One region of the Methylobacterium sp. WL1 genome, then DNA from elsewhere that is predicted to be linked to it. Evidence: predicted binding sites of a transcription regulator. Region 1 holds the regulator's gene; each other region holds the start of a gene.
What was found. The regulator PhoB, encoded in region 1, activates phosphate uptake and scavenging genes when phosphate is short. The targets are predictions, from matches to a motif close to TGTCATNNANCTGTCAT.
Positions count from the first base shown of each region.

Region 2: the regulator PhoB is predicted to act here: its motif matches at 1,884-1,900, upstream of FVA80_RS22840 (Orn/Lys/Arg decarboxylase N-terminal domain-containing protein).
Region 3: the regulator PhoB is predicted to act here: its motif matches at 2,230-2,246, upstream of FVA80_RS12970 (CorA family divalent cation transporter).

Region 1 covers NZ_CP042823.1:2,472,933-2,477,137, forward strand. Annotated here, with positions in the region: gene FVA80_RS12085 (protein-disulfide reductase DsbD domain-containing protein) at 1-1,845, shown strand, start outside; gene phoB (phosphate regulon transcriptional regulator PhoB) at 1,891-2,586, opposite strand; gene phoU (phosphate signaling complex protein PhoU) at 2,761-3,483, opposite strand; gene pstB (phosphate ABC transporter ATP-binding protein PstB) at 3,799-4,205, opposite strand, start outside.
Region 2 covers NZ_CP042823.1:4,675,978-4,680,182, forward strand. Annotated here, with positions in the region: gene FVA80_RS22820 (hypothetical protein) at 1-102, opposite strand, end outside; gene FVA80_RS22825 (ferric siderophore receptor protein) at 233-454, opposite strand; gene FVA80_RS22830 (lysozyme inhibitor LprI family protein) at 527-970, shown strand; gene FVA80_RS22835 (5-oxoprolinase subunit PxpA) at 1,057-1,842, shown strand; gene FVA80_RS22840 (Orn/Lys/Arg decarboxylase N-terminal domain-containing protein) at 1,949-4,205, shown strand, end outside.
Region 3 covers NZ_CP042823.1:2,672,399-2,676,603, reverse strand. Annotated here, with positions in the region: gene groL (chaperonin GroEL) at 69-1,712, opposite strand; gene groES (co-chaperone GroES) at 1,785-2,075, opposite strand; gene FVA80_RS12970 (CorA family divalent cation transporter) at 2,286-3,272, shown strand; gene FVA80_RS12965 (PAS domain-containing methyl-accepting chemotaxis protein) at 3,469-4,205, shown strand, end outside.

The sequences.
Region 1 (4,205 bases):
AACTACGGCTACGAGGGCGAGGTCACCCTGCTCGTGCCGGTCACGCCGCCGCCGAGCCTCGACCCGGCCGATCCGGTGCGGATCCAGGCCAAGCTGACCTACCTGGTCTGCGAGACCGAATGCGTCCCGGGCTCCGCCGACCTCGCCTTGACCCTGCCGGTGGGCGAGCCCCGGCCAGATGCCGGGCAGGCTGCCATGTTCGAGCGGGCTCGCACCGCATTGCCCGCCCCTGCGCTCTGGCCGCTGCAACTCTCGAGTCAGGGCGACACGCTGCAACTCGACTTCGCCGCGGCCGGCCTAAAGCCCGAGTCTATCAAGGCTGCATCGTTCTTCCCCTATTCCGAGACCGCCATCGACAACGCCGCCGTCCAGGTGATGCGCGTCGACGCATCCGGCCTGCACCTCACCCTCGCGCGGAGCACCCCGACGGACCCGGCACCGGCCGCCCTGCCGGGCGTGCTCACCGTGGAGGAGACGACCGGCGCCGAAACGCATCGCCTGGCCTTCGCGTACGGGGACGAGCCGGTTGCACCGGTCCCAGTGGCTGCACCCGAGGCTTCCGCCGCAGCCCAACCGGTCGCCCCGGCCTTCGACGCGCTGACCCTGGCGACCGCGGCGGGCCTGGCCTTTCTGGGCGGGCTGATCCTCAACCTGATGCCCTGCGTCTTTCCCGTCCTGTCGATCAAAGTGCTCGGCCTCGTCCGGCATGCCGGCGAGAGCGCGGCGCGCGTGCGCCTGCACGGCCTCGCCTACACGGCTGGGGTGATGGCAAGCTTCCTAGGCCTTGCAGGCTTGCTGCTCGCCCTCAAGGGCGGCGGGGCCGCGATCGGCTGGGGCTTCCAGCTGCAATCGCCGGCCGTGGTGGCCGGGCTCGCCTATCTGCTGCTCGCCATGGGCCTGAGCCTTTCGGGGGTTGTCCATGTCGGCGGTCGGCTCACCGCCATCGGAGACGGGCTCGCCCGGCGCTCGGGTCTCAGCGGCTCATTCTTTACGGGCGTTCTCGCGACCCTGGTGGCAACCCCCTGCACGGCACCGTTCATGGGCTCGGCCGTGGGCTTCGCGCTGACCCAGAGCGCCGGCGTCGCGCTCGCGGTGTTCGCCAGCATGGGCTTGGGCCTCGCCCTGCCCTTCCTGGCGCTGACCCTGTGGCCGCCGGCGCTGCGGGCGCTGCCGCGGCCGGGCGCCTGGATGGAAACCCTGAAGCAGGTTCTGGCTTTCCCGGTCTACGCAACGGTGGCGTGGTTGATCTGGGTCCTGGCCCAGCAGGTCGGCCCGCAGGGGCTTCTGGTGGGGCTGATCGGCCTCGTGCTGGTGGGCTTCGCGGCTTGGGCCTGGGAGCACGGGCGCGCCGCCGCTTCGCGGGTCGGACCCGGCGTCCAGGGCGTCGCGCTGCTGACGGTCGTCGCCGTCGGGGCATTGACCCTGACCCTCGATCGCGACCGGGCCGTGCCCGTCGCCCGTGCCGCCGCAGAGGGCGTCGAGCCCTTCACGCAGGCGCGTCTCGACGCCTTGGTGAACGCGCGGCGGCCGGTCTTCGTGAACATGACCGCCGCTTGGTGCATCACATGCGCGGTCAACGAGACGACCTCGTTGTCCACGAAGGCCGTGCGGGCCGCCATGAATGATCGGGGTGTGACCTACCTGAAGGGCGACTGGACCAACCAGAACCCCGAGATCACCCGCCTGCTGGAGGCGCATGGGCGCAGCGGCGTCCCGCTGTACCTGCTCTACACGGGCACTGGGGAGGCAAAGGTGCTGCCGCAGATCCTCACCGAGGGAACGGTGCTGGCGGCCTTGCAGGCGGTACCGGCCGCCTCCGGTAAGAGCGCAGCGCTGGCACGCTGACCGAGGAGGCAGGCGCGCCGTTCCGCCCCGACGGGCTGGAGGTCTTCAGGCTTCGAGGGAAAACGTCTCGTCGAAGGCGTATCCCGAGCCCCGCACGGTGCGGATCGGGTCGGCCTGCCGGGGGGCGTTGAGCGCCTTGCGCAGCCGCCCGACATGCACGTCCACGGTGCGCTCGTCGATGTAGACGTCGTGGCCCCAGACCCCGTCGAGGAGCTGTTCACGGGAAAAAACCCGGCCCGGCGCCAGCATCAGGAATTCGAGCAGCCTGAATTCGGTTGGCCCGAGATGGAGTTCCTCGCCGGCGCGCCGGACCCGGTGGCCGGAGCGGTCGAGCTCAATGTCGCCCGCCGCCAGACGGTCGGCGACGTGGGCCGGCTTGGCCCGACGCAGCAGCGCCCGAACGCGGGCCAGCAGTTCCGGCACCGAGAACGGCTTGACGATGTAGTCGTCGGCGCCGGTTCCGAGCCCGCGGACCCGGTCGCCTTCCTCGCCGCGCGCGGTGAGCATGATCACCGGCAGACGCTCGGTCTCGCGTCGGGCCCGGATGCGGCGGCACAACTCGATGCCCGAGAGGCCGGGCAGCATCCAGTCGAGCAGGACCAGATCGGGCGTGCGCTCGGCCAGGAGCAGTTCGGCGTCGTCACCGCGACTGGCCGAATCCACCAGGAATCCTTCGGCCTCCAGGTTGTAGCGCAGCAGGGTAGTCAGCGCCTCCTCGTCCTCGACGATCAGGACTTGCATGCTCACGTTCGATAACCTGTTCCGAATTCGGCACGCATCGAATCAACCGCGCCGGAGGGCCCGGACGCGCCGATGGTGCGGCAGGGGCCGCGATTCCTCAACCCACGCGCACTCCCACCGGGGCTTTGTCCCGCAGGTGGGAGTGCGCGCTGCGGAGGAACCGCGAACCGCATGTCACGGGGCCGTGGCGGCAGGCCCGACCGTCGCGTAGTTCGACGCGTCGTTCTTCGGCCGCTCGCCCGCCAGCGTCTCACCGGTGGCGAGGTAATGGATCGTCTCGGCGATATTGGTGGTGTGGTCGCCGATGCGTTCGACGTTCTTCGCGCAGAAGAGCAGATGCGTGCAGAACGAGATGTTGCGCGGATCCTCCATCATGTAGGTGAGGAGCTCGCGGAACAGCGAATTGTACAGGGCATCGATCTCGCCATCCCGCTCCCAGACATCGTAGGCCGCCTTGATGTCGCGGCTGGCATAGGCGTCGAGGATATCCTTGAGCTGAGCTTCCGCGAGGTCGCTCATGTGGCGCACGCCGAGCACGATCTTCTGCGCAGGCGCCTGATCGGAGATCGCGACGACCCGCTTGGCGACGTTCTTGGCGAGGTCGCCGATCCGCTCCAGATCGCCGGACACGCGGATTGCCGAGATGGTCTCGCGCAGGTCGATCGCCAGCGGCTGACGCCGGGCGATGAGCAGCACTGCCCGCTCTTCGATGTCACGCTGGAGCGCATCGAGGCGCTTGTCGGCGAGGATCACCGCCTGGGCGAGCGTATCGTCCCGGCGGACGAGGGCATCGGTCGCCTCGGCGGCCATCTTCTCGGCGACGCCGCCCATCTCGGAAATCGAGCGACGCAGGTCATCCAGGTCGGTGTCGTAGGAACTGACGATATGGCCGGGCATGGTGGATCCTTCGATGGCGTCCCGCAAACCTTGATCCGCGAGGTCTGGCGGAAACCCGCCGCTGCGATCACGGATACCGTTGTACGTTTCCCGGTACCCAGTCCCTTGGATAGTTCACGTCATGATGCGGAGCGGAGCAGATTTCGGAACGCGACAAAAACAACCGGAATAGGCCGATGTTCCCAGGTCAACGCAACATGCCTCGGAGTAGCGCCCGGTCGAATTCCGATCGGGCGCGGCTCCGCGTCTTGAGATCGACGCGCAAACATGTGCCGATCCGGTCATCAACTCTTCCGCGAAACTTCCGCGATTGGCTTAACCGAACCGCCCGGTGATGTAATCCTGGGTCCGCTGCTCCACAGGGTTCATGAACATGCGGTTGGTGGGGCCGAACTCGATCAATTCACCCAGGTACATGAAGGCGGTGAACTGCGAGATGCGCGCAGCCTGCTGCATGTTGTGCGTGACGATCACGATGGTGAACTCGTCGCGCAGCTGCTCGATCAGTTCCTCGATGCGGCCCGTGGAGATCGGGTCGAGCGCCGAGGTCGGCTCGTCGAACAGGATCACCTCCGGGCTCTGGGCCACGGTGCGGGCGATGCACAGGCGCTGCTGCTGGCCGCCGGAGAGCCCGGTGCCCGCCTGGCGCAGCTTGTCCTTCACCTCGTCCCAGAGGGCGGCCTTGCGCAGGGACTGCTCCACCCGCCCGTCGAGTTCGGATT
Region 2 (4,205 bases), 2.2 Mb from region 1:
GATTGGCGCCGGGAAGATCGCGGGCAGGGCCCGCTCCAGTCGGGCCTGGGCCTTGGCGTTCTTCTGGTCACGCCAAGTGGATGTCGTGTTCGATGCCGTCATGCCCGGCCGTGCTAGCGCGCGACGCACGGGAAGGCGACGGCATCCGGGCCACAGGTTCGGGCCGGCAGACTTAAGGCAGTGTTTCCCGTGAAACATCGCCGCCGGGGCAGGAGGTCGCGCCCTCGGATGCCTACAGGTCGATCGACATCGACAGCAGGGAGGTGCGTGGGCCGCCCTGGAAGACGGTGCCGAACGCGGCGACCCCGGTCGAGTACCGCGTCCCGGTGGCGTTCAGCACATTGGCCCGGAACGTCGTCCGGCGACCGTCGAGCACCGTGGCGTGGTGCAGGCCGAGATCGAGCCGTGCCCAGTCCGGCAGCCCGGGCGTTCCGCATGAAAAAGAAGTGTTCATGCCTTTCCGGCCAGCGTTCCGCGGTCCGGCCGCGCATCCGCGCCGGCGTAATTCGCCTCCGGGGAGACCGCGATGCCCTCGAACCCCTTCACCGTGGCCGGCTCGACCGGGATCCTTGCCCTCGCCGCGCTCTGGACCTGCGCCCTTCCTTTCGCGAGCGCCCGGGCCGACCAGCCTTCGGCCAAGCTGTGCCGGGCCGCGACCTCGACGCCAGAGACCCAAACCTGCCTGCACAAGGCCCTCGAGGCGGCCGACGCGAAGCTCAACGCCGCCTACAAGAAGGCCCTGTCGGTCATCGAACAGGACGACCGCCCGCTGGACGCCAAGGCGACCTGGAAGGCCCAGTTCACGGCGGCCCAGCGCGCCTGGATCGCCTTCCGGGACGCCGATTGCGGCGATCTCACTTTCAGCGAGTGGAACAACGGCAGCGGCACCACCGGGGCGCTGTATGCCTGCAGGTACGACAAGACCGTCCAGCGGACCGAGGACATCCTGAGCCGGTACCCGCTTCAGTAGAGAGGTGGCTCCCGCCTCGGAGGCGGCGGCGGGCAACTGGTCCGACCCTTGAATGCGCGCAACCGCTGCGCACGCGAGGGACCTCGATGATCGTCGACCTGAACTGCGACATGGGCGAGGGTTTCGGCGTCTACCGCCTCGGCGACGATGCCGGGATGCTGGCGATCGCCAGTTCGGCCAACATCGCCTGCGGGTTCCACGCCGGCGACCCGCTGGTCATGCACGAGACCCTGACGCTCGCCGCCTGCGCCGGGGTCCAGGCCGGGGCGCATCCGGGCTTCCTCGATCTCTGGGGCTTCGGCCGGCGCCCGATCCACGGCGAGCGCCCGGCCGACGTCGAGAAGGCCGTGCTCTATCAGGTCGGCGCCCTCCTGGCGCTGGCCCAGGATGCCGGCTGCCCGGTGCGGCACGTGAAGACCCACGGGGCGCTGGGCAACATCGCCAACGCGGACGCGGATCTCGCCCTGGCGGTGGCCCGGGCGATCCGGACGCTGGACCGCGACCTGATCTTCGTGGTCATGCCCGGCCTCGAGACCGAGCGGGCCGGCGAGCGGCTCGGTTTGCCACTGGCGCGCGAGATCTACGCCGACCGGGCTTACGCCGAGACCGGCAACCTGGTCTCGCGCACGCGCCCGGGCGCGGTCCTGCACGATCCGGCCGAGGCGGCGGAGCGCGTGGTGCGGATGATCGAGGACCGCGCCATCACGTGCCTGTCCGGGCGACGCATCCCGGCCCGAATCGACAGCATCTGCGTCCACGGCGACACACCGGGCGCGGTCGCGATGGCCGCGCGGGTGCGGTCCGACCTGGCCGCCCTGGGGATCGCCATCAGGCCGATGGCCCAGGTGATCGGTCGCGCGATCGGCGCCTGAGTTCGCCGATTCCGTCCGGTTTCAGCCGCGATCCGCCTCACCGTCATGCAAACGTCGCAGATGGGCCAGAAAGCCACTCGCTGCTTACGAGGCTTTGAGAGGCCCTATGGATTTCCACCGTCGCTTCACGGTTCTGATGTGCGCCCCCGCCTTCGATCCGGACGACCTGGAGGGCGCGCGCGTCGCCCAGATCGTGGCGGCGGTGGAGAATCGCGGCTTCGAGGTGGTGCGGGCCCGGCGGGTCGAGGACGCGGCGATCGCCGTGCAGACCGATGCCGCCATCGGCTGCATGGTGGTCGACTGGGGCAAGCGCGGTCTCGACGGCAAGGCCGCCGCGCTCATCGACATGATGCGCAAGCGCGGCCTGGAGATGCCGATCGTCATCATGGTCCGCCGCAAGCGGCTGGAGGACATCCCGGTCGAGCTCCTGGACTTCATCGACGGCTACATCTTCCTGGCGGAAGAGACGCCGGAATTCATCGCCCGCGGCCTGGTCAGCCGGGTGACGCAATATGCCGAGACCCTGAAGACGCCGTTCTTCGGCGCGCTCGTGGACTATGCCGAGAAGGGCAACCAGCTCTGGACCTGCCCGGGGCACAACGGCGGCATCTTCTACAACCGCTCACCCATCGGCCGGATCTTCGTGGAGCACCTCGGCGAGGCGATCTTTCGCGACGACCTCGACAATTCGGTGCTCGACCTCGGCGACCTGCTGACCCACGAAGGGCCCGCGCTCAAGGCCCAGAAGGAGGCCGCCAAGATCTTCGGGGCGGAGAAGACCTACTTCGTCCTCAACGGCACCTCGGCCTCCAACAAGATCGTCCTGTCCTCGCTGGTGGCCGAGGACGACCTCGTTCTGTTCGACCGCAACAACCACAAGGCGGCCCATCACGGCGCCCTGTTCCTGGGCGGCGGCATCCCGATCTTCCTGGAGACGGACCGGAACGCCTTCGGCTTGATCGGTCCGATCTATCACGAGGCCCTGGACGAGACCCGGATCCGGGAAAAGATCCGCGCCAACCCGCTGGTCACCGACCCCGAGGCTTGGCGCCGGGAGCGGCCGTTCCGGGTCGCGGTGATCGAGCAATGCACCTATGACGGCACGATCTACGACGCGCAGGAGATCCTGGAGCGGATCGGCCACCTCTGCGACTACATCCTGTTCGACGAGGCCTGGGCGGGCTTCATGAAGTTCCACCCGCTCTTCGCGCGCCGCTTCGCCATGGGACTCACCGGCCTCGACGAGACTTCGCCGGGCATCGTCGCCACGCAATCGACCCACAAGCAGCTGGCGAGCTTCTCACAGGCCTCGCAGATCCACACCCGCGACGGCCATATCCGCGGCCAGACCCGGCGCGTGGAGCACAAGCGCCTCAACGAGAGCTTCCTGGTCCACGCCTCGACCTCGCCGTTCTACCCGCTCTTCGCCTCCCTCGATGTCGGCGCCCAGATGATGAAGGGCCGCTCGGGCATGATCCTGTGGGACGACACGATCCGGCTCGGGATCGAATGGCGCAAGAAGGTCCGGGCGATCCGTCGGGAGTTCGAGGAGAACGAGGCCGATCCACTGCGGCGCTGGTTCTTCGACCCGTTCGTGCCGGACGTGACCACCAACGCCGACGGGGCCGAGGTGCCGTGGGAGAAGGTGCCCACCGACGAGCTCGCCGCCGACCCGCGGCACTGGGAACTGAAGCCCGGTGCCCGCTGGCACGGGTTCACCCATGTGGCGCCGGGCTACGCGATCACCGACCCGAACAAGCTCACGGTGCTCACCCCGGGCTTCGACCGACGGACCGGGGCCTATGCCGACCACGGCGTGCCGGCCCCGATCGTCGCGCAGTACCTGCGCGAGAACCGGATCGTGGCCGAGAAGAACGACCTGAACTCGCTGCTCTTCCTGCTGACGCCGGGCGTCGAGTCGTCCAAGGCCGGAACCCTGATCTCCGGCCTCGTCGCGTTCAAGCGGCACCACGACGACAACGTGCCGCTCGAGGATGCGATGCCGGAATTCGTCAACCGCCGGCCCAACCGCTACCGGGGCGTGCGCCTGCGCGACCTCTGCGCCGAGTTCCACGCCTTCCACCGGGAGGCCAACACCTCCATGCTCCAGCGTCGGCAATTCGCCCCCGAACACCTGCCCGAGATGGTGATGCCGCCCAAGCGCGCCGCCCAGATGCTGACCCGCAACAAGGTCGATTACGTGCCGATCGCCGAGGCCGAGGGGCGCATCGCCTCGACCCTGATGCTGGTCTACCCGCCGGGCATCGGCACCGTCCTGCCGGGCGAGCGCCTGGACGACAGGGCCAAGCCGATGCTCGACTATTTCAAGATGTTCGAGGCCTCGGCCAACCTGTTCCCCGGCT
Region 3 (4,205 bases), 200 kb from region 1:
GTCATACCAACGAAAAAAGGGGCCGCCTTTCGGCGACCCCCTTCGTCAGATCGATGGTTGGCGTGGACTTAGAAATCCATGCCGCCCATGCCGCCGCCGCCCGGCATCGCGGGGGCGCCGCCATCCTTCTTCGGCGCGTCGGCCACCATCGCCTCGGTGGTGACCAGCAGGCCGGCCACGGAAGCGGCGTCCTGCAGGGCGGTACGGACGACCTTGGCCGGATCGACGATACCGGCCTGGATCATGTCGACATACTCTTCGGTCTGGGCGTTGAAGCCGTAGGTCTCCGAGGAGGTGTTGTCGGTGATCTTGCCGACGACGATCGAACCTTCCACGCCTGCGTTCTGGGCGATCTGACGGATCGGGGCCTCAAGCGCCTTCAGCACGATCTTGATGCCGGCCTGGACGTCCGGAACATCGCTCTTCAGCGCGGCGACCGCCTTCTTGGCACGCAGCAGTGCAGTGCCGCCGCCCGGGACGATGCCTTCCTCGACAGCCGCGCGGGTGGCGTTGAGGGCGTCGTCGACACGGTCCTTCTTCTCCTTGACCTCGACCTCGGTCGCGCCGCCGACGCGGATCACCGCGACGCCGCCCGCGAGCTTGGCCAGGCGCTCCTGCAGCTTCTCGCGGTCGTAGTCCGAGGTGGTCTCCTCGATCTGCGCCTTGATCTGCGAGATCCGGCCCTCGATGTCGGTCTTCTCGCCGACGCCGTCGATGATCGTGGTGTTCTCCTTCTCGATGCGCACCCGCTTGGCGCGGCCGAGCATGTCGAGCGTCACGTTCTCGAGCTTGATGCCGAGGTCCTCGGCGATCATCTGGCCCTTGGTCAGGATCGCGATGTCCTCGAGCATCGCCTTGCGGCGGTCACCGAAGCCCGGCGCCTTCACGGCCGCGACCTTCAGGCCGCCGCGCAGCTTGTTCACCACGAGGGTGGCCAGCGCCTCGCCCTCGATGTCCTCGGCGATGATCAGCAGCGGCTTGCCGGTCTGCACCACGGCCTCGAGCACCGGCAGCATCGCCTGCAGCGACGACAGCTTCTTCTCGTGGATCAGGATGTAGGGATCCTCGAGCTCGGCGACCATCTTCTCCGCGTTCGTGATGAAGTACGGGGACAGGTAGCCGCGGTCGAACTGCATGCCCTCGACGACGTCGAGCTCGGTTTCGGCCGTCTTGGCCTCCTCGACCGTGATCACGCCCTCGTTGCCCACCTTCTGCATGGCGTGGGCGATCATCTCGCCGATCTCCTTGTCGCCGTTGGCGGAGATCGTGCCGACCTGGGCGACCTCGTCGGAGGTCGAGACCTTCTTGGCGCGCGCGATGATGTCCTTCACCGCGGCGGCGGTGGCGAGGTCGATGCCGCGCTTCAGGTCCATCGGGTTGATGCCGGCGGCGACGTACTTGGCGCCTTCGCGGACGATGGCCTGGGCCAGCACGGTGGCGGTGGTGGTGCCGTCACCCGCGATGTCGTTGGTCTTCGAGGCCACTTCGCGCACCATCTGGGCGCCCATGTTCTCGAACTTGTCGGCGAGCTCGATCTCCTTGGCGACGGTGACGCCGTCCTTGGTGATGCGCGGGGCGCCGAAGCTCTTCTCGATCACAACGTTGCGGCCCTTCGGGCCCAGCGTCACCTTCACCGCGTCGGCAAGGATATCGACGCCGCGCAGCATCTTATCGCGGGCGTCGGCGGAGAAACGAACGTCTTTCGCTGCCATGGTTTGCCTCTTGTGGTTGGGTTGGACCCCAAGGCCTCAGGTGGCCTCAAAGGGTTGGAACGGGCGATCCGATCAGGCGGCGACGACGCCCATGATGTCGGATTCTTTCATGATCAGGAGGTCCTGACCGTCGATCTTGACCTCGGTGCCGGACCACTTGCCGAACAGGACGCGGTCCCCCGCCTTCACGTCGAGCGCGTTGACGCGGCCCTGCTCGTCGCGAGCGCCGGGACCGACGGCGACGATCTCGCCTTCCTGCGGCTTCTCCTTGGCGGTGTCCGGAATGATGATGCCGCCCTTGGTCTTCTCCTCGCCCTCGATGCGACGGACGACCACGCGGTCGTGCAGCGGACGGAACTTCATGAGCTGCCCTCTTGCTTCAGGTCTGCAGTTGGCGTTGATGCGGCGTGCGCGGCCGCTCCCAAGCCCGACTGTTAGCACTCTGTCTTGGCGAGTGCCAATGACGGCGGCGAGTTAGCTCTCGTGCGGCTCGAAGTCAAGACTGTCGCACCCGCGCGCGACGGCGAGATGACCCGGCATCGGCCCTTATTTCCCCTAGGATAACGCGCCCTCATGCTGAGCCTCCACGGACCCGAAGGCGCGGTGACGCCTGAACGCGGCGGCCCGATTCCCGGCAATGCCGTCTGGCTCGATCTGAACGACCCGAGTTCCGAGGAGGCCGCCGCCGTGGAAGCGGCCACCGGCCTGCGCGTACCGTCCCGGGCCGCACTGTCGGAGGTGGAATCCTCCAGCCGGCTGCGGCGCGTGAAGGGCGGGCTGTCGCTCTCGACGCCGATGATCACCTTCGAGCGCAGTGATTCCCAGTTGAAACCGCTGGGGTTCCTCCTGTCGAAGGATCACCTCGTCACGATCCGGTTCCATGACATGCGCGCGATCGACTCGTCGGAGAAGCGCATCGCCGACGGCGACGGCAGCGTGACGCCGAGCGAGATCTTCCTCGTGATCCTGGAGGAGTTGGTCGACAGCCTCGCGGACGCCCTGGAGGACATGGCCTCCGAACTCGACACGCTGTCCACGCGGATCTTCGACTTCGATGTCCGCGGCGCCGACCGCCGTCGGCTCGAAAGCCCGCCGCCCCGCCGCCGCGACCTGGCGCTGCGGCGGATCCTGCGCGGCATCAGCAACCGTGGGAAGGTTCTCGGGAAGATCCGCGCGAGCCTGCTCGGCCTGGAGCGGATCGTGCCGTTCGTGTCGGCCGCTTGCGAAGGGCTCGGCCTGCCCGGCGACGGTCGCTTCGAGACGATCCGGCGCGACATCGACTCCCTGGACGAGTTCGAGACGCGGCTTGCCGAGAACGTTCAGTTCCTCCTCGACGCCACATTGGGGCTCATCAACATCGAGCAGAACAACGTCTTCCGGGTACTGACGGTGGTGTCTGTGGTTGGTGTGCCGCCGACGCTGATCGCCTCGATGTACGGCATGAACTTCAAGCACATGCCGGAGCTGGACTGGGCCTACGGATATCCCTACGCCCTCGCGCTTATTTTGATCAGCGCTCTCGCTCCAATTGTATATTTCCGAAGCCGCGGGTGGTTCTGATATTCGTCAGCTTAAAAGGCAAAAGCTGTCTTTAATACAAATCTAAGCCTCTGCCAATCAACTATTACAATTTACCTTGATTGAATATTTCATTTGACGCGCTCTCAATGCAGGCTTCGGTTTCAAAGACTGTCGAATTATATAAAATTTAACCCAATCTCGGCCATATGCTCGCAGGAGCAGCGTGGGCACCGATATGTTCAAGAGAACCGTCTATAACGAGGCGCAGGCCAAGCTTGACGCCCTGGACCGGTCGTTGGCGATCATCGAATTCTCGATGGACGGGCAAGTCCTGAGTGCCAACCACAACTTTTTGCACCTGATGAAGTACACCCTTGCGGATGTACAAGGCAAACATCATCGCATCTTTGTCGAACCGATGGCTGCCAAGTCGCCAGAGTACACGGAGTTCTGGTCGAAGCTGAAGGACGGTCAGTACGTCACCGGTGAATTCCTGCGGATCGACAAGAACGGCACGGAGGTCTGGCTGGAGGCGACCTACAACCCCGTCCTCGACGCGCGCGGCAAGCCGGTGAAGGTGGTCAAGTTCGCGGCCGACATCTCGGCCAAGAAGAACGATATCGATCGGCTGATGTCGATGATCGACAACATGCCGGTCGCGGTGATGACCGCCGATCCCCGCAACGAGTTCAAGATCAACTACCTGAACGCGACCTCGCGCCGGACCCTCGGGCCGCTGGAGCAATGGCTGCCGATCAAGGTCGACGAGATGCTCGACCACTCCTTCGACGTGTTCCACAAGAACCCGCGTCACCAGCGTAACATGCTGGCGGATGCGAGCCGGCTGCCGCACCGGACCAAGATCAAGGTCGGGCCGGAGACCCTCGATCTGCAGGTCACCGCCGTCAACGACCGGAAGGGCAATTACATCGGACCGATGCTGACCTGGGCCGTCGTATCCGCGCAGGTGAA